DNA from 3 places in the Nocardia sp. NPDC020380 genome. Region 3 is predicted to be linked to each of the others. Evidence: riboswitches for the same ligand, from Rfam matches in the RefSeq annotation. Region 3 holds a riboswitch; each other region holds the start of a gene.

Region 1 (9,991 bases), 190 kb from region 3:
TCCCGCATACGGATCGACCATCACACACGAACCCGACCGCGTATCCCTCACCTTCGACGAACCGGTGACCGCCGCGCAGGATGCGGTCACCATCAGCGACGCCGATGGTCAGCGCGTCGACACCGGCGGCACGACCACCGCCGACGGCGGCCGCACAGTGCAACGCCACCTGCGCGCCGGCCTCCCCGACGGCACCTACCTCCTCGGCTGGTCCCTCCTGTCCGCCGACGGCCACCTGGTCTCCGGCTCGATCGTCTTCGGCATAGGCGTCCCACCCGATCTCTGCGTTTCCGTCGCCCACCCCGACCCACTGGTCGCGGCCCTCGACACGATCGTCCGCCTGCTCACCGGCCTCGGTTACGCGGGTCTCGCCTTGGCGGTGGGCATTCCCGTTGCGGCCCGCCTGATCTGGCCGGCGGGCTTCCGCACCCGTGCCGTACCCCAATTGATCCGAATCGGTGCGGCTACCAACGCCTTGACCGCCGTCTCGATCTTCGCGGCCACCCCGGGACGGCTCGCGGGCTCGGCCGGATGGGGTCAGCCGCAAGTCTGGGCCCAGGCCGCCACTACCGTCCTGGGAGCCGCCGCCCTCCTTCGCGCCGCCGCCGCAGCCGTGCTGGCCTTCGCGGCCCGGAAAGCCGCTGCCGCCGTCGGAGAATCGACGGCTCCGGGGCGCGTATCGCGCAGCCGCCTCGCACAAGGACCTGCCGCGGACGCCCAGAGGCCGCCGGGTGGATCGGATATCGCCTACCGGGCCGACGGGATTCCGGGCTTCTGGCGCTCGAAGAAACCCCGATGAGCAGGGAGTGGCAATTGAACGCGCGTATCGAGTGTAGTTGCGGGGCTGGTGATTATCGGCACGACGGCGGTGTCAGGCCACGCGGTCGCCGGAGACTATCGCTGGGCCGCAGTGATTTCCACGGTGCTGCATCTCGTCGCTATGGCGGTGTGGGTGGGCGGTGTCGCCGCGGTGCTGCTGGTGTGGCGGACTCCGGCGCGGGGCGAGGTGGTGTGGCGGTTCGGGCCGGTGGCCGCGACCGTGGTGGCGGTTGTCGTGGTGACGGGCGTGTTCCAGGCGTGGCGGGCGGTGGATCCGGTTGCGTCGCTGTGGAGTACGTCGTGGGGGTTGTTGCTGCTGGCCAAGGTGGCGTTGGTAGGACTGGCCGTTGCTGCATCGCTGGTGGTCCGGCGTGGTGCGGGCGGATCGCGAGAGGCTGCCGTCGGGCGGGCGAATGGTTCGGCGGGGGCGCGCGAGGCGGCTCGCCGGGACGGCTCGGCTCGGTGGGATCGTGGTTGGGCGGTGCGGGTGGAGTTCGGGGTGCGGGTGGGGGTGTTGGTGGTGAGTGCGGTGTTGACGGGGGTGGCGCCGGCTCGGGAGACCTATGATCCGGCCGTTGTCGTGGAGGCGGGGGTGGGGCCGTTGCGGGCGGAGGTGGCGGTGGATGGGGCGCATGTGGGGGCGGCAGGAATTTACTGTGCGGCTGCGGGATTCGGGGGGAGAGGCGGTGGGGGCGCAGGACGTGACGGGGAAGTTGGTGCCTGCGGATGAGCGGGTGGGGGCGGTGGATGTGGTGTTCCGGCGGGTGGAGCCGATGGAGATCGGGCCGGATTATTTTGTGTCGCAGCGGGTTCCGGTGCCCTTCCCGGGACGGTGGCAGTTGCGGCTCACGGTGGTGGCCGACCGTGTGAATGCTTATGCGGCGACGGTCCCTATCGGGTTTGGTGACAGCCGCCCGGTGGAGGTGCGGAGGTCGATGACGCAGCGGAGCCGGTGGGGGCTCCGCTGCGATCGGGGTGACCTCAGGAGACGAGGCCGCGGCCCGTGGTCAACGGGAGGTCGGTGGCCGTCAAGAGGCCGGGGCGGGCCTCGACTACGGCGGGGATGGCGCTGACCAGGCGGGCCGCGGTGCCTACGATGCCTGCTTCGGCGTGGTCGCCGTTGCTGTAGAGCTGGAGGTCGAGGAGGTAGTCGGGTTCACCCTTGATTTCCACTCGGTAGCAGCCTTTTCCGGCGGGCTGCGGCCAGTCGGGGGCCAGGGCGGGGTGCAGGCGGGTGACGTGTTCGAGGGTGAGGATCTCGCGGCCGGCGCGGACGCCGTGCACCTGGAAGCGGAGCGCCGCTGCCGTGCCTTCCTCGATGACGCGGCCGCCGATCTTCAGCGGTTCGGTGGCGGGGAGGCGTTCGAAATGCTGGGTGACCGTGTCCAATTCGATGTCGAGGGCGGCGGCCAGCTGGCGGATCACACTGCCCCAGGCGAGGGTCAGGACATTCGGTTGCAGCAGGAGTGGCAGCTCGTCGAGGGCGCTGCCGAAACCCATGATGTCGAAGAGGACCTTCGGGTTGTCGTAGGTGGAGTAGTCCATCAGCTCCGAGCAGATGATGGCGTCGATGCGTTCCGAACCGCTGGACAGCAGCAGCGGCAGCCAGTCGTTGGCCCAGCCGGGGTCGATGCCGTTCACCCACAGCGAGGCGTCGCCTTCGGTAGCGGCGTCGATGATCGGGGTGATGGCCTCGTCGGGCAGAGTGCCGTACGGGAACTGCAGGAAGACAGGGCTGCTGGACACCACATTGATGCCGGCGCGCAGGAAGGTCTTCAGATCCTCCACCGCCTCCATGAGCCGGTCGTCGGCCATGGCGGTGTGCACGATGCAGTCGGGTTTCAGGGCGATGAGGGCCTGGGCGTCGGTGGTCGCGGTGACGCCGACGGTACGGTCGAGGCCGGCCAGTTCGCCGGCGTCCTTACCGTCCTTCGCGGGTCCGGACACCCAGACGCCGGCCAGTTCGAGCTCGGGCCGGGCGATGATGGAACGCAGGGTGCGGCGACCGACATTGCCGGTGCTCCACTGCACTACGCGATATGTCATGCGAATTCTCCTGTGTGCGTGCGGATCACAGATCCGGCAGGCCGAGTTCCAGGTTGGGGGACTCGATTCCGCCGTCCACCTCGAGCACCTTGCCGGTGATGTATCCGCCCGCGCGGGAACTCAGGTACACGATGGCGGCGGCGATCTCCCACGGTTCCCCGAGCCGCTGCAGCGGGGTGGCGGCCTCCATCTTGGCCTTGATCTCCGGTTGCTGCGCAACGACTTCCAGCGCCGAGGTGAGCACCGAGCCGACGGCGATGGCGTTCACCCGGATGCGCGGGGACAGGTCGGTGGCGGCCAGTCGGGTCCAGTGCGCGAGCGCGGCCTTGGCGGTGCCGTAGGCGAGGAAGCCGCGGCCCGCGGAACGGCCCATCATGGAGGAGATATTGACGACCGAACCGCCGTCGTTCTTCAGCATGTGCGGCACGGCGGCCTGGGTGAGGGCGTGCGCGGTGGCCACATTGAAGCGGAAGGCGTCCTCGAGGAAGTCGGCCGAGGTGGTCATGAAGGTGTTCGGCATGGTGCCGCCGACATTGTTGACGACGATGTCGAGGCGGCCCAGTTCCGCGGCGGTGGCGTCGGCCAGGCCCGCGACCGTGGACAGGTCGGACAGGTCGGCGGGGATGGTGATCGCCTTGCGGCCCAGGGCGCGGATCTTGCCGGCCACTTCGTCGAGCTGGGTCGCGGTGCGGGCGGAGAGGGCGACATCCGCGCCGGCTTCGGCGAGGGCGAGGGCGGTAGCGGCGCCGATGCCGCGGCCCGCGCCGGTCACGACGGCTACGCGGCCGTCCAGTCGGAAGGTGTCCAGGATCATTCGGGGGAGCCCTTCTATGGGTGACGACAGTCACAAGCAGCATTAAGCACATATTCTTAATCGTCAAGGACTAGTTCTTTATCCACTGGTTGGACGCTATGGTGCACACACCAGGCAGGACGGAGGACCGAGTGGCAGTGAACGACGCACGCGAGCGGATCATCCTCGCGGCGGAACAACTGATCGCCGAGCGCGGGCCCGCCGTACCGCTCCGCGATATCGCCGCCGCGGCGGGACAGCGGAACAACTCGGCCATCCAATACCACTTCGGATCCCGCGACGGGCTCATCGAAGCCGTGGTGGAGCACCGGCTCGCCACCCTCGAGGTGCGGCGGCTGGAACTGCTCGCCGAACAAGCCGGGGCGGGAAGTGCGCCCGGCGTGCACGGGCTGGTGGAAGCGCTGGTCATCCCCATGTTCGAACTTGCGGAACGGCACGGGATCCATCATTACGCACGGTTTTTCGAGCAGATCCATACGCACCCGGCGGTCACCGACGCGGCCAATCTCGATGGTGAACGACGCACTTCGGTGCGGGTCATCATGCAGCAGCTCGACCGGGAATTGAACCACCTGCCGAAACGCTTGCGGATGCGGCGATTACGCGCGCTGCCGACCGTGCTCTTCGCGCTTCTCGCCGATCATGAGCGGGCTGTGGAAGCCGAGCGTGTTCCGGCGGGGGACGTCAATGCCTGGGGAGAGGTCGTCGACATGCTCGCGGGCGTTCTCACCGCGCCCGTGGCCGAACGTGCACCGCTGCGCTGAAATCTGGCCCGCGGGCAGTAAATGAACGCAAACGGCCCGGCCGGAACATCCGGCCGGGCCGTGAAAGATCAAACGCTGAAATGGATTACCGCTGGTAGTCCTGCGGCGGATAGTCCGGCCGCGGCTGGAATCCCTGCCCAGGTGCGTACCCTTGCTGCTGCTGACCCGGCTGCGCGGGCCGGCGCGGCTGGCCCGGATGCGGTGCGGGCTGACTGTAGTTCGGCTGCGGCGCATACCCGTTCGGCGAGCCCTGCTGGGAGTAACTCGGCGGCGCCGGCTGCTGGTAGCCCTGCTGCGCGGGCCGGCCGTAAGCCGGTTGGGCCGCTGGGTAACTCTGCTGCCCCAGTTGCCCATAGGCAGGCTGCGATTGTGGATAACCCTGCTGCCCGGGCTGCGCGGCGCCCGGTTGGGTGTACACGGGCTGGGCCTGTTGATTACCCGGCTGGCCCTGCTGCGGGAATCCCTGCGGCGCCGGATAACCCGATCCCGGCTGGGCCGGATAGCCCGGGTTGGCCTGCCAGGCCGGCTGCCCCTGACCGGGCTGCGGCTGGCCCGGAAGTGGAGCGATGAGAGGTGGTTCGGCGTCCTGGCGTTTACGGACGGCGAACCACACACCGCCACCCAGCACTATCACGACCACCAGGCCGATCAGGCCGAACAGGTGGCCGATGACGCGCACCCCGACCCTGATGAAAATAATGAGGAGGATGGCGCCGACAGCGGCGAACGCACCCCCGATTCTGCCGCGGCCATTCTTCTGGCTCATATGGACTTGCCCCCGAATCGAAAACTGTTGCCGGGGGAGCATACCCACCGCGCGGACGGCTCGCAGCGGTAGCGGGACGTGGGTGACCTGGCAGGTTCGGTGCCGCGCGGCTACCGTTGTGCTCGTGGACACCGCTGCCGACGCCGATTGCGGCGAACATTCCGTGGGCGAGACCTCCAGCCACCGGGCGCACCCCGCCGCCTCGAACAGGCCGCGCTGGGTGAGCGCCGGATTGCCGCTGCTCGCGGGCGGTGTGGTGGCGGGCGGGCTGGCGCTCTTGCATTTCCGGGATCCGCATCAGGCCGGGTCGTACGGAGTGTGCCCGTTCTATGAGCTGACCGGATATTGGTGCCCGGGGTGCGGTGGATTGCGTGGATTGCACGATCTCACCGATGGGCGGGTGCTCGACGCCATTCACAGCAATATCCTGTTGCTGCCGCTGATGCTGGGATTCCTGGCGTGGTGGGGAACCTGGGTGTTGCAGGGCTGGCGGGGGCAGCGAATTCCGGGGCTGCCGAGGATATTGCCCAGATCGGCGCTGTGGATAACCGTCGCATTCCTGGTCGCTTTCACCGTATTGCGTAATTCGCCGTGGGGTACCTGGCTCGCGCCGGTCTGACCTTGCGGCGTGCCGGTTCGAGTGATCGATAACGGCAGGGGCATGCTCTCGGTATGAGCCAATCACTGAAGGAACGCGTGCGCGCCAAATTGATGCGCCAGCTGACAGAAGACGGGCCGCTGGATCTGGACCAGGACGATGTCCGGCAGCTGTCGGTCCAGGATGACCTCGTGCTGCTGAGCGCCGTCGAGGACGACGACCCCCTCGTCGAAGAACTAGCGGCCCGCTACCTGGTGCCCTGACCCAACTCTCGGGGGCTCGCGGCTCCACCCCTCTGCGCCGGGGCTTCCGCCCCCGAACCCCCAAGAGCTGTCTCAGAGTTGGTCAGAAGCCGCAGGGCGCTGCGCCCTCGGTGCCCTTGCCGAACGGGCGGGTCTCGGGCTCCGGGTTCCAATGCCCTTCGGTGCGTGTGTAATTCCAGGCCGGGCCCTTTTCGACGAGGGTCGAGACGGCGTCGATGAGCCGGTCCACATCGGCCGCGGTGGTACCGAGGCCGATGCTGGCGCGCAGGGCGCCGTCCATGCCGAGGCGGGCGAGCAGCGGGTGCGCGCAGAAGCGGCCGTCGCGGACGCCGATACCGTGCTCGGCGGACAGGTAGGCCGCGACCTGGCCGGGCTCGAAACCGTCGACGGTGAAGGCCACGATGCCGACCGCGTCGGTGCTGTCCCGCCAGATTCGCAGGAAGTTCACGCCCGGAACGGTTTTCAGGCCGTAGCGGAGGCGGTGGGTGAGGTACTGCTCGTGTTCGAGGACCGTCGTCTCGTCGAGCGCGGCCAGTGCGTCGCAGGCCGCGGCCAGGGCGGCCACACCGAGCACATTCGGGGAACCGGCCTCGTGCCGCTGCGGGGCCGGAGCCCACTCGACACCGTCGGTGGTCACCGAGCGCACCGCGCCGCCACCCGCCAGGTACGGGTCGGCCTGGTCCAGCCAGTCTCGGCGGCCCACCAGCACGCCCGCACCGAACGGCGCGTACGCCTTGTGGCCGGAGAAGGCCAGGTAGTCGATGCCGGTGGTCCGCAGGTCGATGCGGCGGTGCGGGGCCAGCTGCGCGGCATCCACCAGGATGCGGGTGCCGCACTGGTGCGCGATCCACGCCAGCCGCTCCAGCGGCAGCAGTTCCCCGGTCACGTTGGAGGCGCCGGTAACCGCAAGCAGCGCAGCGGGTTTCGAGCACAGTTCCGCGACCAGGCGCTGAATGGTCTCCTCGATGGTGTCCGCGATCGGCACCACGCGGCGGCCGCGCTGCGTCCAGGGCAGGAAGTTGGCGTGATGTTCCACGTCCAGCACCACCGTGTCACCGGGCACGCAGGCCGCGAGCAGGTTGAGCGAATCGGTGGTGTTGCGGGTGAAGACGACCACCTGGTCGTCGGCCGCGTTCAGGAAGCGGGCGACGGTGGTGCGCGAGTTCTCGTAGCAGTCGGTGGAGACGCGGGAGGCGTAGCCGGCGCCGCGGTGCACGCTCGCGTAGAAGGGCAGCAGTTCCGCGACCCGGTCGGTGACCTGCTGCAAAGCGGGGGCGCTGGCCGCGTAGTCGAAGTTGGCGTAGGTGGTGGTGCCGCCCTGTACGAGGGGCACCTGCAGCTCACAACCCGAGACGGTGGCCAGCGGGGCACAGGTCTGGTCGGCGAAAGCAGTCATCACGAAATCCCATCGGATCCATGGACGCGCGATCAGAAAACGAATGATCGAGAGTCCGCGCTTGCCGCGCCCGGTCGGGCGACAGCCGGGTCGTCACCCGGAGCACCCCACCGCGGAGGAGGGTTGCCGACCAGCAAGCCGGGGCTGAACGCTGGTACTCATGACCTGATTGGAGAGGTTTGCAGATGGGCGGGCGGCTTGTCAACCCCGGCCCGCGCTGTGACGGATGCCATAGGAGCGGCCGCAAAATCATCCGAAAGTTGGATCGGGTGGGCCCCGAAGTTCGAATCGCGCGATCGTTGCTGGCGCGTACGGTTGGTGGAGAAGTTAGGGTAGCCAAAGGAGAGCGCCCGGGGAGTTGAAACGAGGTTGCTCGACCATGTTGGACACCACCACGCCCTTCTCGACGCTCATTCGCACCGCGACCGAGCAGCAGCACAACGAGGCCGAACACTCCACCTTCATGCGTGACATGCTCGGCGGACAGCTCGGGGTCGAGGCGTTCTACCGCTACACCGCGCAACTCTGGTTCGTGTACGCCGCCCTCGAAAAGCATTCCGCCGCATTGGCTTCCGACCCGGTCGCCGGGCCGTTCGTGCGCCCCGAACTGGAGCGCCTGCAGTCCCTCGAAACCGATCTCGCGCACCTCGGCGGCGAGAACTGGCGCGACGGACTCACCGCGCTGCCGTCCACCGCCGCCTACGCCGCCCGCATCGACGAATGCGCGCAGACCTGGCCCGCCGGGTACGTGGTGCACCACTACACCCGCTACCTGGGCGATCTCTCGGGTGGTCAGGTCATCCGCGGGACTGCCGAAAAGCTGTGGGGCCTGCCCAAGAAGGGCGACGGCGTGCGGTTCTACGTCTTCGACGAGATCTCGAATCCGGCCGCGTTCAAGCGGGAGTACCGCGAGAGCCTGGACCGGCTGCCGGTGGCGGGCCCCGAGGTCGAGCGGGTGCTAGACGAGGCGCGGCACGCATTCACGTTGAACACGGACCTGTTCCGTGCGCTGGGCGCGGAATTCGCCGCGTAACAACGAGATTCACGAAGGTCGCCGGTCTGTCGGAGGGATCGGCGACCTTCGCCGGATCGGCCGCGGAGACCGGCGCGTGGAAGCGGATCTTCGCGGCTGAGAGACCGCCGGTCGTGCGCGCTGTCACGGCCGGCGGTCTCGCGCTCTGCGGCGGGGATGCGGTCTCCGGTCCGGTGTTCGGGGTGCGCGAGGTTTTGCCTGCTCTTGCGCTCGCGGGCCGGGATGGGTTGCTATGGATCGGTGAGTATCGCGCTGCTGTTGAGTTTCCTGGGGCTGTGCATTCTGCTGGCCCTCACGCCGGGGCCGGATACGTTTCTGGTGCTGCGGTTCTCGATGGCCGGTTCACGACAGGGCGTGGCCGCGGCGATCGGATCGGCCTTCGGCGGGCTGGTGTGGGCGGTTGTCGTCGCGGCGGGAGTGGCGGCGCTGCTGGAGCAGTCGGCCACCGCCTATCGCACGCTGAAGGTGGTCGGCGGAATCTACCTGCTGTACCTGGGGGTTCGGGCGCTGCTCGCGCATCGGCGGGAGCAGGGGCGGGCCGCCGCCGAGCTCGATGAGGTCGGGGCGGAGCTGGAAGCGGCTGGGGCGCAGCGGGAAACCGCCGGGGCGGCGCGGGGCGCGTCGTCGCTGCGCTCGGCGTTCGCTGCGGGGTTGCTATCTTGCATCTTCAATCCCAAGGTGGGGTTGTTCTATCTGGCGGTGCTGCCGCAGTTCCTGACGCATGTGACCTTCGGGGGCACGCTCACGCTGGGCGCCATCGAATCCACCATCGCCGCAATCGAAATGGTGGCGGTGGCCGTGGCGGCCTCGCGGGCGGTGGCCATGTTGAAGCGGCCCAAGGTGCGGGCGCGGCTGGAACAGGCGAGTGCGGCGATCCTGGCCGCACTGGGGATCGGGACGGCTGCCTCGGCGGTCTGAGCCGGACTCCTGCACGGGCCGAATCGAACTCCGCGGTGTGAGTCAGTCGGCGATCTCGGCGCGGTGATAGGCGCCGTTGTAGTAGACCAGCGGGCCGGCGGCGGGGCCGTCGGTGGTGTTGTCGTGGACCCGGGTGACCAGGCCGATGACCAAGGTGTGGTCGCCGATCGGGAGGAGCTGGTGGACGGTGGCGCGCACCCAGATCGGGGTGCCGTGCAGGATCGGCTCACCGGATTCGATGGTGGTCCAGAGTGACCGGTCGGTGAAACGATCCTCGGCCGTGCGGCTGAAACGCTGCGCCAGATGCTTCTGATGCTCGCCGAGGAAATGCACCACCACGGATTCGGCCTGCAGCAGGGATTCGATGCTGGAGGACGTCTCGGCGATATTGAACGAGATGAGCGGGGGCTGGGCGGAGAGGGAGGCGAACGAGGTCGCGGTGAAACCGATCGGGCCGCTCTTCGAATTCAGGGTGACGATGGTGACGCCCGCCGGGTAATGCCGCATGGCAGCCCGATACTGCTGCGCGGTGATGCCGCTCAGATCATCGGGTACATGTAGCTCGGACCCGGGC
Region 2 (9,991 bases), on a different contig from region 3:
GTTGTCCGCGGACCGGTGGCGGCGCGGGACCTACGTGTTCGGCGGTGCGGCACTGGTGGCCGCGGCCCTGCGCCTGGTGCTGCCGGCCGACCGGGTGGGTCTGCTGGCGGTGCGGAGCAAGCCTTTCGACGTGGGCTGGCTGACCGTGACGGGTGTGGCGATCATCGTGCTGGCGGCCACCATCAGTCCGCTCGGCGTCACCTAGAGCCTGCCGGGATTCGGGGCTGCGGCCGGAACCGCAGCCGCAATTCGGCGGGTGATCGGGGCTGGTCAGACCGAGGTGAGGCGGCGGCAGAGCTCGCGGCGGAGCACCTCTTGGTCGGGAAGTCGGTTCAGTACACGGAGTACGGCCGGGCGTAATTCGCGTTGTTCCTCGTCGTTGAGCAGGTCGACGAGAGTGCGAAGATCCAGGTCATCGAAGGCTGCCATGCATGACACGATAATCGGTCGCGGCGGATCGCAGAAGGATCTCTACGGGACGGTTACGGCGGATTCATGCGCGCGAAACCGGCAGTCCTTCAGGACAATTCGAACGAAACAGACTCGACACGTGACGTTAGCGCGCACCCTCTATGGGGGAGCGTGCGCGCATATTCGAAGAAAACCCTAATTATTCGCGCGGCACATGTCAGTGACCCGGCTCACTCGCGCGCGGAACGCGCCGCCCGGGCCAGATCCATGGCCTCGGTCATGAGCTTGCCGACCGCCTCGGTCTCGGTGAGGAAACCGTCGTGCCCATCGCGCGAGCGCACGATCTCCAGGCCCTTACAGCCCGGCAGCAACTCGGCCAGCTCCTGCTGCGTGCGCAGCGGGTACAGCCGATCCGAATCCACGCCGCCGATCACGCACGGCACCGGCGTCGCGCCCAGCGCCGCCTCGATACCGCCCCGGCCGCGGCCCACGTCGTGCCGGTTCATGGCCTCGGTGAGCAGCACGTAGGTGGCCGGATCGAACCGTGCCACCAGCTTGTCGGCCTGATACTCCAGATACGACTGCACCGCGTAACGGCCACCCGCCCAAGGGTTCTCGTCCCCCTGCGCGTGATTCTCGAAACGATGATCCAGCTCGAACTCGGTGCGGTAGGTCAGATGCGCGATGCGCCGCGCGATGCCCATGCCGGCGACCGGGATGCGGCCGCTGCCATGGTAGTTGCCGCCCTGCCAGTCCGGATCCGCCTGGATGGCGGCGATCTGGGTGGTCTGGGTGCCGATCTGATCCGCGGTGGCGCGCGCGCCGACCGCGAGAACCAGTGCGGCGCCGACCCTTTCGGGGTTGCCGACCATCCATTCCAGCACCCGCATACCGCCCATGGACCCGCCGACCACCGCGGCCAGCCGGTCGATGCCGAGCAGGTCGAACAGCTTCACCTCGGCGGCCACCTGGTCGCGGATGGAGATCTCGGGAAACCGTGCGCCCCAGGGCTTTCCGTCCGCGGCCAGCGACGCCGGCCCGGTGGAACCCTTGCAACCGCCGAGCACATTGGTGGCGATGACACACCATTCGCGGGTGTCCACCGGCGCTTCCCGCCCGACGATGCCGTCCCACCAGCCCGGTGAGACGTGATGTACATCGGCAGGGCCCACCACATGCGAGTCACCGGTCAGCGCATGCTCCACGAGCACCACGTTGTCGGCGTTCGCGGAGAGTTCGCCCCACCGTTGCACGGCCAGCATCGCGTCGGGGATGACATCGCCGTTCTCCAGCCGGACATCCCCGATCGCAATGCTGCCGAGCGTCCCATCGGGCGGCGGAAGCAGGACTTCCGCCGCATGCCGGGAGGTGCTCGAGGTGGTGTTCACGGTCAACTTGCCGCCGCCGTCAGCCCGGCCCGCAGGTCCGCCAGGATGTCGTCGATGCCCTCGATACCGACGGCCAGACGCACCAGACCAGGCGTGACACCGGAAGCGAGCTGCTCCTCGGGGGTCAGCTGGGAATGCGTGGTGGAGGCCGGGTGGATCACGAGCGAGCGCACATCCCCGATGTTAGCGACGTGGCTGTGCAGGGTCAGGGCGTCCACGAACTTCTTGCCCGCATCGATGCCGCCGGCCAGCTCGAACGACACGATGGCGCCGACACCCTTGGGGGCCAGTTGTTTGCCGCGCTCGAACCAGGGGGAGTCCGGGAGTCCCGCGTAATACACCGTGGTCACGCCCGGCTGCCCGGTCAGGAATTCGGCGACCGCCTGCGCGTTGGCGACGTGCCGCTCGACCCGCAGGCTCAGCGTCTCGATGCCCTGCGCGATGAGGAAGGCATTGAACGGCGCCACGGCCGAACCCAGATCGCGCAGCAACTGCACGCGCGCCTTGAGCGCGTAGGCCGGTGCGCCCAGATCCGCGAACACCACGCCGTGGTAGCTCGGATCCGGGGTGGTGAAGCCGGGGTACTTCGATTCGCCCGCAGCGTCTTTCACGGTCCAGTCGAAGGTGCCGCCGTCCACGATCACGCCCGCGACGGCCGAGCCGTGGCCGCCCAGGTACTTGGTGGCCGAGTGCACGACGATGTCCGCGCCGTGCCGCAGCGGGTTCAGCAGGTAGGGGGTCGCGACCGTGTTGTCCACGATCAGCGGCACGCCCGCGGCGTGCGCGACGGCCGAGATGCCCGGCAGATCGAAGATCGAGCTGCTCGGGTTGGCGACCGTCTCACCGTAGAAGGCCTTGGTGTTCGGGCGGACCGCTGCCTTCCACTGCTCCAGATCGTCGGGATCCTCGACGAAGGAGACCTCGATGCCCAGCTTGGGCAGCGAATAGTGGAAGAGGTTGTAGGTGCCGCCGTACAGGTGCGGGCTGGAGACGATGTGATCGCCCGCCCCCGCGAGGTTCAGGATGGCGAAGGTCTCCGCGGCCTGGCCGGAGGACAGCAGCAGCGCCGCCACACCGCCTTCCAGGGCCGCGATGCGCTGTTCCACCACATCCTGGGTGGGGTTCATGATGCGGGTGTAGATATTGCCAGGCTCGGCGAGCCCGAACAGCGCCGCGGCATGGTCGGTGTCGCGGAAGGCGTACGAGGTGGTCTGGTAGATCGGCAGCGCGCGGGCGCCGGTCGCTGCGTCGGGGGCCTGGCCGACGTGGATCTGCTTGGTCTCGAAGGACCACTGGGCCGGGTCGATCGCCTCGGGCGAAGGGGTCGCGGGCGCGGTCGAGTCACTCATGTTCAACTCCGGGAGAACAAGGTCGCCGAATGGCGGAAGTCTGACGTTATCGGAAGACGGATCGGCTTCGACAACAACACATTTCGGGAACCTCCTACAGTGCGCTTGCGCTCGGCCCTCGAGCGCCCGGTCCTCACCCGGAGCACCCCACCGCAGCTGGAGGGTTGCCGATCAGCGAGCCGGGGCTTCGCGCTGATGCTCTTGACCTGATGCGAGATTCTAGCGGGCGGTCGCTCCGGTTTCCGCAGTGGGGCTTGCCACATTCGATTTGCAGCAGCAACGCCGGAATTCGTTGTATGCGGCGCGAACATTGTCGGCCAGCATGCGCGCGGTCGAGGCGGTGGTGCAGTCCGGGAACTCGGACTCGGCGTCGAATTCGCACTCCATGCCGACCCGCACGATGCCGTGCCAGGTGGCGGCGATGATGCGGACCGTCAGGTGGTCCTGGGGCAGGTGCAGGCGTTCGGCGAGCACCTCGGTCATGGCGCGGGTCTTGGTGTCGGCCGATTCCATACTGAGGGCGCGGACCGCGGTGCTGTCGCGGCTGATGCGCTGCATTTGCTGGAACCAGCGGAAGGGCACCGGCTCGTCGGCCTCGATGACGCGGTCCACGATGACGAGGAAGGCGGCGAACAACGCCTCCATTTCGTCGCCGCTGTCGGGCTGGGCGCGCAGCTCGTCGGCAAGTGCCTGTCCCCAGCCTTCGATGGGGGCGATGACGATCGCCTCCTTGCTGTCGAAGTACCGGTTCACGGTGCGGGGGGAGACATCGGCGGCGTCGGCGATCTGCTCGACCGTGGTGGCGTCGAAACCCTGCTCGTCACAGAGCTGTAGCGCGACGTCGATGATCCGTGTCCGGGTCTGCTGCTTCTTGCGTTCGCGCAACCCGGAGCTGCGGCGATGCAGCAAGCCGGCACTTGACAAATTGGCGGACATGGTTCCCATGGTATCGCCACCGGGGCGGATCGCGTCGCCGTATGACAACTGTCGCAGTCAGACATTTTTCGCTTGACGTCAATTGTCGGTGGGGGTCAGTATGGTTTGCAGCGTCCCGGACCGTCCCCCCGAGGAGATGACATGACAGCCTCGCAAGAAGCCTTAGACATAGACGAAAGATCAACCGGCGCAAAGGATTCCCGCCGCTGGTTCGCGCTCGGCGTGATCGCCATGGCGCAGCTCATGGTGGTGCTGGACGCCACGATCGTCACCATCGCCATGCCCTTCGCGCAGAAGGACCTGCACATCAGCGACGGCGACAAGCAGTGGATGCTGACCGCCTACACGCTGATCTTCGGCGGTCTGCTGCTGCTCGGCGGCCGGCTGGCCGACTACCTGGGCCGGCGCCGCATCCTGATGATCGGCCTGGTCGGCTTCGCCGGGGCGTCGGCGCTGGCCGGGCTCGCGCAGAGCTCGACCGAACTCTTCGCGGGCCGTGCGCTGCAGGGCGCCTTCGGTGCGCTGCTGGCCCCCGCGGCCTTGTCGCTGGTGTCGGTGACCTTCACCGAAGCCAAGGAACGCGCCCGCGCCTTCGGTGTGTTCGCCGGTGTGTCGGCGGGTGGCGCGGCCATCGGCCTGATCGCGGGCGGCGCGCTCACCGAATTCGCGAACTGGCGCTGGTCGCTGCTGGTGAACACGCCCATCGCGCTGCTGGCGCTGATCGGCGCCTTCGCCTTCGTGATCAAGGATGTGCCGGCGCCGCGGACCGGCGGGTACGACCTGCCGGGTGCGGTCACGGTGACGCTGGGCCTGATCGCCATCGTGTACGGCTTCAGCCGGGCGGCTTCCGACGGCTGGACCGCTTCCACCACGCTGGGACTGCTCATCGCGGGTGTGGCATTGCTGGTGGCGTTCGTGGCCATCGAGCGACGCTCCGCGAATCCGCTGCTGCCGCTGCGCATTCCGGGGGAGATCAACCGCGGCGGGTCGTATCTGGTGGCGTTGCTGGTGCCGATCGCCATGTTCGCCATGTTCCTGAACCTGAGCTTCTACCTGCAGATCACGCAGCACTACTCGGCGTTGAAGGCCGGTGTGTCGTTCCTGCCGTTCCCGGCGGGGATCGCGATCTCGGCGGGTGTCGCCTCGGCGCTGCTGCCGAAGATCGGGCCGCGGCCGCTGATGCTGGCCGGTTCGATCCTGGGCGCGGCGGGCCTGCTGTGGCTGTCCCGGCTGGAGTTCGGTGACAGCTATGCCAGCAGTCTGCTGCCGGCGATGCTGCTGATCGCGCTGGGCATGGGTGGCCTGTTCGTCTCCATGCAGACCACGGCCCTGCATCAGGTCGAGGCCGAGGATTCGGGGGTGGCCAGTGCGCTGCTGAACGCGGCGCAGCAGGTCGGCGGTTCCATCGGCACGGCGCTGCTGACCACCATCTCGGTGCAGGTGGCCGACCGGTACGCCCGCAACAACCCGGCCGTCGATCACCTGATGGAACGGGCCGCCATCCACTCCTACGACATCGCGTTCCTCATCGGCGCAGGCTTCTTCCTGCTCTGCATCCCGATCGTGGCCTTCATGATCAGGGACAAGCCGCAGAACCTCCTCGAGGGGTCCGAGGTCGTCCACGTGGGAGTCTGACCGCTTGCGGAAACGAGCCCGTCCGAAACAGCTACTTGCTGCTTCGGACGGGTTTCCGCATGCTGGAGGGTGCTCAGGGTCACAGAAAACGCTACTGATCGGTAATCGGCGTGAATCCCGCACAGCGGGGGCCGCCCGCGCGGTGAGATCGATAGCAGCAGTACGCTTGTCTTGCTTGACGCCACAGCGTGCGTGGACCTGGCACCACAGGCCCCGTGCCGAGCGCCATGCGTATACGTTGTCTGTTGAACAGCTGGGGTCCGCTACAAGCGGTGCTCACCGGCCGTGCAATGGGAGCACCACCTTCCTAGGAGGACACGAAGATCCATGTCCAAGATCAAGGTTGAAGGGACCGTCGTCGAACTCGATGGCGACGAGATGACCCGGATCATCTGGCAGTTCATCAAGGACAAGCTGATCAACCCGTATCTCGATGTGAACCTCGAGTATTACGACCTCGGCATCGAGTACCGCGACAAGACCGATGATCAGGTCACGATCGATGCGGCGAACGCGATCAAGAAGCACGGTGTGGGCGTCAAGTGCGCCACCATCACCCCCGATGAGGCCCGAGTCGAGGAATTCGACCTCAAGAAGATGTGGCGGTCGCCGAACGGCACCATCCGCAACATTCTGGGTGGCACCATCTTCCGCGCGCCGATCATCATCTCGAACGTGCCGCGTCTGGTTCCGGGTTGGACCAAGCCGATCATCATCGGCCGTCACGCCTTCGGCGACCAGTACCGCGCCACCGATTTCAAGGTGCATCAGGCGGGTACCGTCACCCTGACCTTCACGCCGGAGGACGGCTCCGAGCCGATCCAGCACGAGGTCGTCCGCATGCCGGAAGACGGCGGCGTGATCATGGGTATGTACAACTTCCAGGACTCGATCCGGGACTTCGCGCGGGCCTCGCTGAACTACGGCCTGCAGCAGAACTACCCGGTGTACCTGTCGACCAAGAACACCATCCTGAAGGCCTACGACGGTATGTTCAAGGACACCTTCCAGGAGGTGTACGAGAACGAGTTCAAGGGCCAGTTCGACGCGGCGGGTCTCACCTACGAGCACCGGCTGATCGACGATATGGTCGCCTCCGCGCTCAAGTGGGAGGGCGGCTACGTCTGGGCGTGCAAGAACTACGACGGTGACGTGCAGTCGGACACGGTCGCGCAGGGCTTCGGCTCGCTGGGCCTGATGACCTCCGTGCTGCTGACCCCGGACGGCCGGACCTGCGAGGCCGAGGCCGCGCACGGCACGGTGACCCGGCACTACCGCCAGTACCAGCAGGGCAAGCCCACTTCCACGAACCCGATCGCCTCGATCTTCGCGTGGACCCGTGGCATCGCGCACCGCGGCAAGCTGGACAACACCCCCGAGGTCATCGGTTTCGCGCAGACCCTCGAGGATGTGGTCATCAAGACCGTCGAGAGCGGTCAGATGACGAAGGACCTGGCGCTGCTCGTCGGCGGCGATCAGGGCTACCTGACGACCGAGGAGTTCCTCGGCGTGCTCGACGCCAACCTGGCGCGCGAACTGCGCTGAGTCCCGACCGAACGGGACGTGCCCGGGCTGTTGGCACGTACCGTGACGCCGGATCAGCGCACGACGCGAATGCGGCGATGATGGCGGCCGGGACCGATCGTCCCGGCCGAGACCATCCGCCGCCACCTTTCCGGGCACCTGCCCCCACTGTCCTCAGTGGTGAGCGGGTGCCCGAATTGCGTTTCCGGGGTGCGGTGAGTGAGATCACCGGCGCGGCCGCAGGATGGAAGTTCTTGCAGGACAAGGCCTTCGGATTTCCGGGCGGCCCGCCCCGGCGCGGGGTGAGTGAGATCACCGCCGCAAAGGGTTTCGGGAGCATTCGCTGCGGTGTTGCGATTGACCGTGGCCGAATCCGTATCCCAGCCCGTCGTGGCCGAGTCCCCATCCGCCGCCACCCTGCCCGCCCCCGTTCCGTCGTCCGCCGTCGCCGAGCCGCGGACGACCTGGCACGTGCCGGCCATGCTGGCGCTGGCGCTGGGCGGGTTCGGTATCGGCACCACGGAATTCGTGACCATGGGGTTGTTGCCGAACATCGCGTCGGCCATGAAGGTGTCGGAACCCACGGCGGGGCATGCGGTTTCCGCGTACGCGCTGGGTGTGGTCGTGGGTGCGCCGGTGATCTCGGCGCTGTGCGCGCGGATGCCGCGCAAGCGGCTGCTGCTCGTGCTGATGGCGGCGTTCGCGCTGGGCAATGCCGCGAGTGTGGTGGCGCCGACCTTCGCGACCTTGACGCTCGCGCGGTTCGTGTCGGGCCTGCCGCACGGCGCGTATTTCGGGGTTGCCTCGCTGGCGGCGGCGTCGCTGGCGCCGGTGGGTCAGCGGGCGAAAGCGGTTGCCGCGGTTATGCTGGGTCTGAGCGCCGCCAATGTCGTCGGCGTTCCCGCAGCCACCTGGCTGGGCCAGAATCTCGGCTGGCGGGACGCTTTCATCGTGGTGGCGGTCATCGGATTCGCGACGGTGGCGGCCATATATCGATTCGTGCCGGAATTGCACGGCATCAAACTCACCGATCCCCGTACGGAATTGAGTGCGTTGCGCCGGCCGCAAGTCGTGCTCACGCTGCTGGTCGGTGCGGTCGGATTCGGTGGCATGTTCGCCGTTTATACCTATATAACTACGACACTCACCGATGTGGCGGGTTTGCCGGTCGGCCTGGTGCCGATCGTGCTGATGTTGTTCGGCCTGGGAATGGTCGCGGGCAATATTGCCGGTGGTGTGCTCGCGGATCGTGGGGTGGATCGCGCGATTTTCGTTTCCATGCTGTCGATGGTGGTGATTCTCGCCTGTTTCGTTGCGGCCGCGCACAATCCGTACACCGCGGCGCTGGGCGCTTTCCTGGTGGGCGCATCGGGTGCGTCGCTGGCCCCGGCCCTGCAGACGCGGTTGATGGATGTGGCGCACGATGCGCAGACGCTGGCGGCGGCGCTCAATCACGCGGCCTTGAATATCGCGAATGCGGGCGGCGCTTTCCTGGGTGGCCTGGTGATTGCCCGGGGTATGGGATTCACTGCCCCCGCCGCGGTCGGGGCGGGTCTCGCGGTGATCGGCACGGTACTGTTCACGCTGACCGTGTTCTTCTCTCGCACGAGGAATGGCACGTAGGAACGGCGGTAAAGTACCTCTTGTGTACGAAAGGATTCCGTCATGCGTGCTGTTCGTTTCGGCGTTCTCGCCGCCGGCCTGCTGATCGGTCTCGCGGTTCCCGCTGTCGCCTCGGCCGGTCCCGGTGACAACAACGGCCCGATCTCCTGTAGTGACATGAACGGCTGTGCGGCGCAGTGCCGGCAGCAGATCGGCAGCCCCTCGGTCCGGCTGGAGAACTGCGTGAGCAATGCCGACGGCTGGTATTGCACGGCGTGCGAGGACAACTCGGAGCAGTAGCAGATTACATACACTACTGTATGTAAGTGTACTATGCGGGAATGACCCGGACCGCTACCCCGAAGCAGCCTCGGCGCACCCAGGAGCAACGCAGCAGTGAAATGCGCGTGCGGCTGCTGGACGCGACCATCGAGTGCCTGGTCGAGTACGGGTACGCGGGTACCACCACGCCGCGGGTCGCGGAGCTCGCGGGGGTGACCCGCGGTGCGCAGGTGCATCACTTCGGATCGAAGACGGATCTCGTGGTCGCGGCGGTGAGTCATCTGGCGCAACGCCGCACCGAGGCTGCCATGAAGGAGATCTCGCGCATGCGGGCGGGCGACGACCCGCTCGGCACGGCGCTCGAAGGCCTGTGGGAGCTGCACCAGGGGCCGTTGTTCATCGCGGCCATCGAATTGTGGGTGGCGGCTCGCACCGATCCGGCACTCGCGGTCGAGGTGGAGAAGGTCGAGCCGTACGTGAACAATGCGGTGCTGCTGGCGGTGGCACAGCTGGTGCCGAACGAGATGCACCGCAAGAACGTTCGCGATTTCGCCTATACCGCCATGGATACCCTGCGGGGGATCCTGGTGACCAACTTCGTCTCGCCCGATCCGGATCGCGGGCATCGCCGCTGGTTGCGGGCCTCCGCGCAGCTGCGCCTGGCGGCCGCGGCGGTCATGCCCGATCTGGATGCCGACGGCCTGTAGCCCGACCTCCGAACGCCCGTTGCGAACTGTTCGCAACGGGCGCTCACTCGTATTCCGGCGGGTTTTCGACCGGCACCGCGGTATGTCCGCGCGCACGATTCCCACCTGTTGATCTTGTGCATTCCGGCCAGACTTCACCGCACCCCCTTGCTCATTT
Region 3 (9,991 bases):
CAGATCCCGCTCGCACTCGCCACGAACACCATGGAGCGCAACAGCTATCGCGACCTCTCCGTGGATCTAGGTGGATGCCTGCGGCCCTGCTGGGACCGCGGCCCCGGACGAGGTGGCGACCGTGCTGCGCACACCGTCGGCCCGCTGAACGACGAAGGCTCCGGCCGGACTGAGTCCGGCCGGAGCCTTCGGGAGCGGAGGATAGGGGATTTGAACCCCTGAGGGCGTTAACCCAACCCGCGTTCCAGGCGAGCGCCATAGGCCACTAGGCGAATCCTCCGTCGAGCAATATACCGGCTGCTCCCCTGGAATACACAAATGGGGTGGTCGAGGGCTATTTCTTCATGCCGTCGAGGGCCTTCTGCACCTGCTGCTTGGCTACCGCGGCCACATCGTCCTTGCTGACGGATTCGCCGGAGCCGCGCTGCAGGCTGATCTCGACCTTCACCGAGACATTGCTGTCCTTGGTGGCGACGGTGTAGTCGAGGTCGTTGAAGGAGGAGTAGTCGCGGGTCTCGGCGTGCCAGTAGGCCTCGGTGCCGAGGCCGCTGACGTCGCCGGAGGTGCGGCCGGAGCCGGTGGTGCCGGTGTCGTACTGCTTCCAGGAGTCGTACTGCGGTCCGCCGTAGGCGCCGGTGTATTCGACGTCGAGCTGGATGCGGGCGGTGTTCTGCGTGTACTTGTCGGTGGTGGAGTTGCTGTAGTACTCGGCGGTGCAGCTCATCCGGCCGCCGGCGTAGTCGCTGGGCTGGGTCTCGGAGTGTTCCGGGTTGCCCTTCTGGGTGCTCGACCACTTGGTGAGCGCGCTGGGGTCGATGACGCTGCAGGCGTTGGTGATATTGGCCATGGAGTAGTTGCCGTTCATGGCTTTTTTCTTGTCATCGCTGAGCGGCGAGATCGGGCTGTCCTTGTGCGTGAAGGCCACGATGCCGATGACCACGCCGACGATGACGACCAGACCGATGACGCCCGCGATGATCAGCCCGGCCTTGCTGCCGCTGTTCCGCGGCGGCGTCGGGTAGCTGTTGTAGCCGGGTGTGGGGGCCTGGCCGGGGAAGGGCTGCTGGAATCCGGGCTGGGCCTGCTGCGGGAATCCGGGTGCGGATTGCTGCGCATAGCCGGGCGCGGACTGTTGTGCGTACGCGGGCGCGGACTGTTGTGGGTAGCCGGGCGCGGACTGCTGGGGATAGCCCGGGCTCGACTGCTGCCCGTAACCGGGCGCGGGCTGCTGCGGATACCCGGGCTGCGACTGCTGCGGGTTGGCGGGCGGGAACTGTTGTGCCGCCGCGGCATAGTTCAGCATGGTCGGGTCGGCGCCGGTGACCGGCTGACCCGCATCGGTTCCGGCGGGCGGGGTGGCCCACCACTGTGCCGTCTCCTGCGCTTTGGCGGGATCCTGTCCTCCGCCCGGTCCTGAATTCGAGCTGGTCATAAGTCTTTCCCCTCCGGTTCAGCGGGACTCCCCCGTCGTGTCGGAGAGATCGTAACGACCCGGCGCGGCGATGTCGCCGGTGAGCCGCTACACTGGCCGACGGATCCAGCGCGGCGCGCATCCTGTGAACTCCCCCAGGGCCGGAAGGCAGCAAGGGTCAACGGGCTCTGCCGGGTGCGCTGGGTCCCCTTATCTTTTCTGGGGGCCGCGACTTTTCCGGGGGACGGAGTCGCCGTATATCGCTCCCGATTCGCCGGGCTCTCCGAGTAACCTGGGCGCTTGGGTCGGCGTGCGCGCCGACCTGGAAAAACACTCAACCGCCCTTGGAAAGGCTGTCTGATGCCCCGGCAAACGCAACTCGGTTTGATGAGCCATGCGGAACTCGTAGCGGAAAACGAGACGCAGACCGCGAACTACGCGAAGCTCAAGACCGAGAAGCTGACGCTGGATATCACGAGGGGTAAGCCCTCGCCCGAGCAGCTGGATCTCTCGCTGGAGCTCCTGTCGCTGCCGGGCGTCGACGACTACAAAGACGCCAACGGCACGGATGTGCGCAATTACGGTGGCCTGCACGGCCTCCCGGAGCTGCGCGCCATCTTCGGCGAACTCCTCGGCATTCCGGTGTCGAACCTGCTGGCCGGCAACAATGCCAGCCTGGAGATCATGCACGACGCCATCGTGTTCGCGCTGCTGCACGGCACGGTGGATTCCCCGCGCCCGTGGTCGGCGGAGCCGGTGCGCAAGTTCCTGTGTCCCGCACCGGGTTACGACCGGCACTTCACCATCACCGAGTCCTTCGGCTTCGAGATGATCCCGATCCCGATCGGTCCCGAGGGCCCGGACGCGCACGCCATCGCCGAGATGGTGGCCGCGGATCCGAGCATCAAGGGCATGTGGGTGGTGCCGAACTACTCGAACCCGACCGGCGTCACCTATTCCGAAGCCGTGACCCGCGAACTGGTTTCGATGCCGGCGGCGGCCCCGGACTTCCGCCTGTTCTGGGACAACGCGTACGCCGTGCACCCGCTCACCGATACCGCCGTGCCGGTGCAGGATGTGCTGGGCCTGGCGGCCGCGGCCGGAAACCCGAACCGGCCCCTGGTGTTCGCGTCCACCTCGAAGATCACCTTCGCGGGTGCGGGCGTGAGCTTCTTCGGCGGTTCGACCGCGAACCTGGAGTGGTACCTGAAGTACGCGGGCAAGAAGAGCATCGGCCCGGACAAGGTGAACCAGCTGCGGCACGTGCGCTTCTTCAAGGACGCGGCGGGCGTGCGGGCGCACATGCAGAAGCATCGCGCGATCCTGGAGCCGAAGTTCAAGCTGGTGCTGCGGATTCTGGAGGACCGGCTGGGCGCCTCGAAGGTGGCGTCCTGGACGGAGCCGAAGGGCGGCTACTTCATCAGCCTGGATGTGCTGGAGGGCACGGCTTCCCGCGTGGTGGCGCTGGCGAAGGACGCGGGCATCGCGCTGACCCCGGCGGGCGCCTCGTACCCGTACGGCCGGGATCCGGAGGACAAGAACATCCGTATCGCGCCGAGCTTCCCCTCGCTGGGTGAGCTGGAGAAGGCGATGGACGGTCTGGCCACCTGCGTGCTGCTGGCCGCGAGTGAGAAGTTGTCGAGCATTTCCGCCTCTCCGCGCCTTTAGCGGGCGGCCTGGGTGCCGTGCGGGTTTGGTAACCCGTGCGGCGGTTGGGTCCGGATCGCGGTTCGGTCGTCCCCGACGAGTTACCCGCATCTCGCCAGATCAGTTGTCACGCAGCATAATTGCACCGAGCGCGCACCGGGATACCGGTGCGCGCTCGATTTCTTCCTTACCTCAGGCGGGCTTGTGCGCCAGCACCGCGAAGATGGTCACCGACAGGTGGATGTCACCGCTGGCCGCGCCGGCCTCCAGATCGGCGATGAGCCGGTCGCGCTGGGCCTGGCTGATGGCGCTGCGCGCCACCGCCATATCGGCGACCCGGGCGACCAGCGCGCCCGCGCCGACGCTGCCGTCCTGGATGAGGGCGTGCGAGCCGATATCGTCGACGACCAGCCCGGCCTGGGTGAGCTGGCCCGCGAGGCGGCGTCCGGCGTACGGGTTGGTGGTGCCGGCGATCATGGTCTCGATGACCTCGTGCACGACGTGCCGGTCGCCCGGATGCACGACGGCGGTACCCCAGTCGCTGTCCATGACGACCACCCGGCCGCCGGGCTTCAGGACGCGGGCGATCTCCCGGGCGGCGCGGGCCGGCCCGGTGAGGTGCTGGAAGACGCGCTCGCACAGGGCGACATCGAAGGTGTCGGAGCCGAAGGGCAGCCCGTAGGCGTCGCCGGAGACGAATTTGGCGGTGGAGCCGGATTGGCGGGCGCGGCGTTCGGCGGCGGCCAGCAGGTCCGGATCGGGTTCCACGCCGAGGGCGGTGCCGGTCGGTCCGACGCGGTCGGCGAAGGCCATGACCTCGGAGCCGGTGCCGGCGCCGATATCGACGGCGTTTTCGCCGGGGCGGGTGGCGAGCGCGTCGTGCGCCCAGGTCCGGAGCCTGCGGATGCCGGGTAGTGCGGCTTGCAGATCCTGGACGTCGACCAGCTGGTCCTGGCCGTCGCGGTCGAAACGGTCCGGTCGCAGTCCGGAGCCTCCGCCGTCGTGCGGCGTGTTTCCCACTGAAGAAATAGCCATGGTGTCGGGCATGCGCCGAAGCCTAGTCGTGACCCGCGTCACCGCAACGCAGGATGGATGGGATGATCGGAGCATGGTGAGCCGAAAGCTGGTTATTGCGCAGGATCCCGCCGCCGACGAACTGCTTTCCACGGATGATTTCGCCCTTTTGGTGGGTATGGCCCTCGATCAGCAGTTTCCGATGGAGCACGCATTCCGTGGTCCGCAGAAACTCGCCGACCGCATGGGCGGATTCGATATCCGGAAGATCGCGAACGCGGATCCGGAGGAATTCGAGGAGCTGGCCGCGACCCCGCCCGCCATTCACCGGTACGGCCGGTCCATGGGCCGCCGGGTGCAGGAGCTGGCCCGATACATTGTCGAGCACTACGACGGGCAGACCTCCGCGTTGTGGACCGAGGGTGATCCGGACGGCAAGGAAGTATTGAAGCGTTTGAAGGCGCTGCCCGGTTTCGGTGATCAGAAAGCGCGAATCTTCCTGGCCCTGTTGGGTAAACAGGAAGGCCTGCAAGCGAAGGGCTGGCGAGAGGCCGCCGGCGCGTACGGCGAAGCGGGTTCGCGGCGTTCCGTGGCGGATGTGACGGATGCCGAATCATTGACTCAGGTCAGGGAATTCAAGAAGCAGGCGAAAGCCGCGGCGAAGTCGAAGTGAGTAGGTGAGCGGACCCGCTCGGGCGGGTTCGCGGCGTTTCCGCACCCCTTGCGATCGGGCCGATCCCAACCCTGTCGGCGGCCGCGCGGGAGTGTTGCACTGGGGCGATGGGCGAGTTGACCTCGATCCGCGGCGGGACCGCCGCGTTGACCTCAGTCGACGGTACGGATCTCCGGCGGACGTTCGCGCACTTCCCCAGCGGGGTGGTGGCGGTATGCGCCCGCATCGGGGGTGTGGCGCACGGGCTGGTGGTGAGCACCTTCGTGCCGGTGTCGCTGGATCCGCCGTTGGTATCCATCTGCATGCAGTATTCGTCGCAGACCTGGCCGGAGCTGGAGAAGGCGAGCCGGCTCGGCCTGAGCCTGCTCGACGGCGAGCAGCGGGAAGCGGCGCTGAATCTGAGCTCGCGCACCGGGGATCGCTTCCGGAATGTGGACCTGCGCACCGGGAACGGGAACGCGGCGTTCATCGCGGGCGCCACGGCCTGGCTGGAGACCTCGGTGCACGCGCAGGTGCCCGCCGGTGATCACGCGGTGGTGTTGTTGCGGGTGCGTCGTCTGAGCGTGCGCCCGGAGTCGGAGCCACTGGTCTTCCATCGCAGCGGTTTCCGCGCGCTGCACGACGGGGCGGGGGCTATCAGCGAAGCCGCGAGCTAGTCCTGTTGCGGCGCAATTCGATTCACGGTGATCCGGAACGGCGACAGTCGCCGGTCCGGTTCGTATCGTCGTCATCACCATCCAGAGCGATCGAGAGACCTGGCTCGTAGACGTCGCAGCAACCCCCTTCACGTTCGGGTGCGGGTGCTTCCCGCCAGGACCGATGGAGGGACATTGTCATGAGCATCCTGGCCGCGCCGCCGGAACGGCGCGAGGAGGTCGACGACGGCGCGTTGCCGATCGCCCGCCGGCGGCATCCGTGGCGCTGGGTGGCGGCCGCCGTCGCATTGCTGCTGGTCGCGCAGTTCGTGCACGGGCTGGTCACCAATCCCGGCTGGGATTGGTCCACGTTCGCGCAGTACGTGACCGCGAGGTCGGTGCTGGCGGCCCTGAAGGTGACCCTCGAATTGACGTTCTGGGGCACCCTCATCGGTTTCCTGCTCGGGATCGTGCTGGCCATCGGCCGGTTGTCGAAGAACCCGGTGCTGCAGACGATCGCGTGGACGTACATCTGGGCGTTCCGCTCGATTCCGCTGATCGTGCAGTTGCTGTTCTGGTTCAACCTGGCGTACCTGTACAAGACGGTGTCGATCGGCATTCCGTTCGGACCGGAGTTCGCGCACTTCCAGACGAACCAGGCGCTGAGCGGTTTCACCGCCGCGGTGATCGGCCTGGCCCTGCATCAGGCGGCGTATTCGGCGGAAATCATTCGGGCCGGGATCATTTCGGTGGATCAGGGGCAGTGGGAGGCGGCCAGATCGCTCGGGCTGCCCTGGCGTCGCCAGTTCTTCACGATCGTGGCGCCGCAGGCCATGCGCGGCATTCTGCCGAACGCGGCCAATGAGGTGATCAGCCTCTTCAAGGGCACGTCGATCGTGTCGACGATGGCGATCGCCGAGTTGTTCTATCAGGTGCAGGTCATCTACGGCCGGAACGGCCGGGTGGTGCCGCTGCTGATGGTGGCGACGGTCTGGTACATCGTGCTGACCTCGGTGCTGAGCGTCATCCAGTTCTATATCGAACGGCATTTCGCGAAGGGCAGCGTGCGGAAATGAGCGAGTACGCGGTCGAATTGCGCGGCATCCGTAAGTCTTTCGGCACGAACGAGGTGCTGGGCGGGGTGGATCTGGCCGTGCGGCCGGGTGAGGTCGCGGTCATCCTGGGCCCGTCGGGTTCCGGGAAGTCCACGCTCTTGCGAACCATCAATCACCTGGAACAGGTGGACGCGGGCACGGTCCGGGTCGGCGGGGATCTGGTGGGTTACCGCCGTAAGGGCAACAAGCTGCACGAGCTGTCCGAGCGCGAGATCCTGCGGCAGCGGGCGCGCATCGGTTTCGTCTTCCAGAACTTCAATCTCTTTCCGCACCTGACGGTCCGGGAGAATGTGGCGCTGGCGCCGGTCGCCTCGCAGGGCCGTCCCAAGGCGGAGGCGAATGCCGAGGCGCTGGCGCTGCTGGCGCGAGTCGGCCTGGCGGACAAGGCCGATGAGTATCCGCGCCGCCTGTCCGGCGGGCAGCAGCAGCGGGTCGCCATCGCCCGCGCGCTGGCCCTGCGGCCGGAGGTGGTGCTGTTCGACGAGCCCACGTCCGCGCTCGATCCCGAGCTGGTGGGTGAGGTGCTGGATGTGATCCGGGACCTGGCCCGCGACGGTTCGACGCTGGTGATCGTCACGCACGAGGTCGGTTTCGCCCGCGAGGTGGCCGACACCGTGGTGCTGCTGGACGCCGGCCGCATCATCGAACAGGGTCCGCCGGGTGAGGTGCTGGACAATCCGGCCCACGAGCGCACCAAAGCCTTTCTCGCGCATGTCCTTTGACGATGCCGCCGCTGACGTTGCCGCCCCTCACGTAAGGAATCACATCTCATGTCTCTGGCGCGCCGCCGCAGGCGAACCGGCGCTCTCATCGCCCTCACCGTCCTGAGCCTGCTCACCGGGGCCTGTGGCAAGGGTGACGGTGGTGCGAGCGAGACCCGCGCGGTCAACGGGATCACCTACGACCTGAGCCCGGAGCAGTCGACCCGCATTCACGCCGACAAGGTGGATTCGATCGCGGCGCAGGTGCCGGCCGCCATCCGGCAGCGCGGCACGCTCGTCGTGTCGGGTTCGGTCGGCGCGACGCCGCCCCTGGGTTTCTACGCCACCGACGACCGCACCGTGATCGGTTCGGAGGTCGATATCGCCTGGCTGGTGGCCGACATCCTGGGCCTGAAGGTGGATCACCGCACGGCCGATTTCGCGCAGAACTTCGTCAAGGTCGATTCGGGTGGGGTGGATGCCATCGTCTCGAACATCACCGTCACCGAGGAGCGGAAGGAGAAGTACGACTTCGCCACCTACCGGCTGGACAATGTCTCGCTGGAGGTGCCCAAGGATTCGGACTGGACCTACACGGACCGGAAGTCGCTGGCGGGCAAGCGGATCGGCGTCACCTCGGGCACCAATCAGGAACAGCTGCTGGTGAAGTGGAACGACCAGAACGTCGCCGACGGCCTGCCCAAGCTGGATCTCGCCTACTACCAGCAGAACAACGACTACTACCTGGCGCTGGCCTCGCACCGCATCGACGGTTACGTGGGCCCGAACCCGAGCGCCCAGTATCACGTCGCGGCGGTCGGCCAGTCGAAGGTGATCGCGACCTGGTCGGGCGCGGGCGATGCGCTGCGGGCCGAGATCGCGGTGCTCACCAAGAAGGACAACGGCCTGATCGGCCCGGTCCAGCAGGCGCTGCAGTACGCCATCGATCACGGCACCTATCAGAAGGTGCTGGACCACTGGGGGCTCGGCGGCGAGGCCGTGAAGCAGTCCCGCATCGATCCGCCCGGCCTGCCGAAGAGGGGATGAGCGTGAGCCGCACCGTATTTCACGTCGGACAGCACGACCCGCTGGCCGCGCCGCTGCTGGCGGAACTGGCCATCGAATACAGCACTCGCTACGGCCGCACGGTCGGCGAGGTGCACGCCGGGCTGCTGGCCTATCCGGCGCAGGATTTCGCGCCGCCCTACGGCGATCTGCTGGTCGTGGTCGAGGACGGAGAGGTGGTGGCGGGCGGCGCCTTCCAGCGCTACGACGCCGAAACCGCCGAGCTGAAACGCATCTGGACCTCCGCCGAGCACCGTCGTAAAGGTCTGGCCCGATTCGTGCTGGAGCAGCTGGAAGCCGAAGTCGCCAAACGCGGTTACCGGCGCATCTTCCTCACCACCGGTCCGCGGCAGCCCGAGGCGGTCGCGCTGTACAAGGCCACCGGATACATCCCGCTGCCACCGGACGTGGAGAAGGCGCTCCACCTCCCTGCGCTTGTCGGCTTCGTGCACCCCTTCGAGAAGTTCATCGGTTCCGAGGCCGAGGCGGTGCCGGCGTGAAATTCCTGCTGCTGACACTGATCACGCACGTCCCCGATCCGATCACCGGCACCACCGAGAGCTCGCGGCAGCGGCTGCGCCGGGTGGTGGACAGCGCGAAGCTGGCCGAGGAACTCGGTTACGACGGTTTCGCGGTGGGGGAGCGGCACGAGGATCCGTTCATCTCCGCCGCGCCGCCGGTGGTGCTGAGCCACATCGCCGCGGTCACCTCGCGTATCGCACTGTTCACCGGCGTCACCACCCTGAGCCTGCTGGATCCGGTGCGCGCCTTCGAGGATTACTCCACACTCGATAATCTCTCCGGCGGCCGCCTCGAACTCATCATCGGCAAGGGCAATGGCGCGGCGCAGGCCAAGCTGTTCCACGTCACCACCGATGATCAGTGGGACCGCAATCGGGAAGGCTACGAACTCTTCCGGCAACTCTGGGAGCACGACAGCGTCACCTGGAGCGGCCGCTTCCGCCCGTCCTTGACGGAGGCCAAGGCCTTGCCGCGCCCGCTGCAGCCACGGCTGCGCATCTGGCACGGCAGCGCCACCAGCCGGGAATCCGCGGATTACGCGGCGCAGCACGGTGATCCGCTGTTCTCGGCGAATGTCACCTATGCGGTGGACCCGTACGCCGAACTGGTCGAGCACTACCGGGAACGCTGGGCCGCCTACGGGCACGACCCGGCCGAGGCCCTGGTGGGTGCGGGCACCGCCGGATTCCTGATCACCGAGAACTCGCAGGCGGCCATCGACGCCTACCGTCCGATCTTCCAGGCGCGGCAGGCGTCGGCCCGGAAGTTCGATGTGCCGGTCGTATTCGAGACCGTCGAGGATTTCGCCGAACGCTCCTCCGCGCTCATCGGCAGCCCGCAGCAGGTGCTGGACAAGCTGTCCCGCTATCACGAGCGACTGGGGCACGAAGTGGTTCACCTCAACGCCGATGGTGACGGCCGCACGGATAAGCAGCACCGCGAAAGTCTCGAACTGTTCCAGGCGGAGGTGGCGCCCGAACTGCGCCGCCGCATCCCGAGCCGTCCGCTCGGCGCCGATCGCTACCCCTCCGGAGATCCCCGATGAGCTTTACCCACGCCCGGACGCGACGACCGCTGGCCTTGGCCGGCGTGCTCGCCGTCACCACCCTGGGCCTCGCGGATTGCGGTGGCGGTTCGGACAGCCCGGGTGGTGCGCCCACGGGCCCGCCGCAAGCCGGAGGCACCCTGCGCTACGGCCTGTCGCAGGC

The links. A riboswitch is a leader RNA that binds a small molecule or an ion and turns the genes downstream of it on or off. The one in region 3 is predicted to bind S-adenosylmethionine.
Region 1: it holds a riboswitch for S-adenosylmethionine, as region 3 does, so the genes downstream of both, ACH438_RS15280 (aminotransferase class V-fold PLP-dependent enzyme) here and ACH438_RS16175 (amino acid ABC transporter permease) in region 3, are expected to answer to the same signal.
Region 2: it holds a riboswitch for S-adenosylmethionine, as region 3 does, so the genes downstream of both, ACH438_RS18715 (bifunctional o-acetylhomoserine/o-acetylserine sulfhydrylase) here and ACH438_RS16175 (amino acid ABC transporter permease) in region 3, are expected to answer to the same signal.

The regions. Positions count from the first base shown of each region.
Region 1 is NZ_JBIRVQ010000005.1:285,287-295,277, reverse strand. Features, by position in the region: gene ACH438_RS15320 (copper resistance protein CopC) at 1-799, shown strand, start outside; gene ACH438_RS15315 (CopD family protein) at 848-1,549, shown strand; gene ACH438_RS15310 (diacylglycerol kinase) at 1,801-2,865, opposite strand; gene ACH438_RS15305 (SDR family oxidoreductase) at 2,891-3,679, opposite strand; gene ACH438_RS15300 (TetR family transcriptional regulator) at 3,811-4,443, shown strand; gene ACH438_RS15295 (hypothetical protein) at 4,529-5,209, opposite strand; gene ACH438_RS15290 (DUF2752 domain-containing protein) at 5,334-5,828, shown strand; gene ACH438_RS15285 (hypothetical protein) at 5,882-6,070, shown strand; gene ACH438_RS15280 (aminotransferase class V-fold PLP-dependent enzyme) at 6,153-7,466, opposite strand; SAM riboswitch class IV at 7,519-7,632, opposite strand; gene ACH438_RS15275 (heme oxygenase (biliverdin-producing)) at 7,846-8,499, shown strand; gene ACH438_RS15270 (LysE family translocator) at 8,740-9,417, shown strand; gene ACH438_RS15265 (flavin reductase family protein) at 9,460-9,924, opposite strand.
Region 2 is NZ_JBIRVQ010000006.1:445,887-455,877, forward strand. Features, by position in the region: gene ACH438_RS18700 (DUF3017 domain-containing protein) at 1-205, shown strand, start outside; gene ACH438_RS18705 (hypothetical protein) at 271-429, opposite strand; gene ACH438_RS18710 (homoserine O-acetyltransferase) at 642-1,805, opposite strand; gene ACH438_RS18715 (bifunctional o-acetylhomoserine/o-acetylserine sulfhydrylase) at 1,802-3,148, opposite strand; SAM riboswitch class IV at 3,245-3,355, opposite strand; gene ACH438_RS18720 (TetR/AcrR family transcriptional regulator) at 3,368-4,084, opposite strand; gene ACH438_RS18725 (MFS transporter) at 4,226-5,719, shown strand; gene ACH438_RS18730 (NADP-dependent isocitrate dehydrogenase) at 6,047-7,264, shown strand; gene ACH438_RS18735 (MFS transporter) at 7,661-8,866, shown strand; gene ACH438_RS18740 (hypothetical protein) at 8,909-9,145, shown strand; gene ACH438_RS18745 (TetR/AcrR family transcriptional regulator) at 9,187-9,834, shown strand.
Region 3 is NZ_JBIRVQ010000005.1:474,128-484,118, reverse strand. Features, by position in the region: tRNA gene ACH438_RS16210 (tRNA-Ser) at 196-280, opposite strand; gene ACH438_RS16205 (hypothetical protein) at 335-1,432, opposite strand; RNA gene ffs (signal recognition particle sRNA small type) at 1,531-1,625, shown strand; gene ACH438_RS16195 (aminotransferase class I/II-fold pyridoxal phosphate-dependent enzyme) at 1,772-3,079, shown strand; gene ACH438_RS16190 (methyltransferase domain-containing protein) at 3,251-4,093, opposite strand; gene ACH438_RS16185 (HhH-GPD-type base excision DNA repair protein) at 4,167-4,745, shown strand; gene ACH438_RS16180 (flavin reductase family protein) at 4,853-5,401, shown strand; SAM riboswitch class I at 5,476-5,571, shown strand; gene ACH438_RS16175 (amino acid ABC transporter permease) at 5,581-6,456, shown strand; gene ACH438_RS16170 (amino acid ABC transporter ATP-binding protein) at 6,453-7,217, shown strand; gene ACH438_RS16165 (ABC transporter substrate-binding protein) at 7,266-8,243, shown strand; gene ACH438_RS16160 (GNAT family N-acetyltransferase) at 8,240-8,761, shown strand; gene ACH438_RS16155 (LLM class flavin-dependent oxidoreductase) at 8,758-9,828, shown strand; gene ACH438_RS16150 (hypothetical protein) at 9,825-9,991, shown strand, end outside.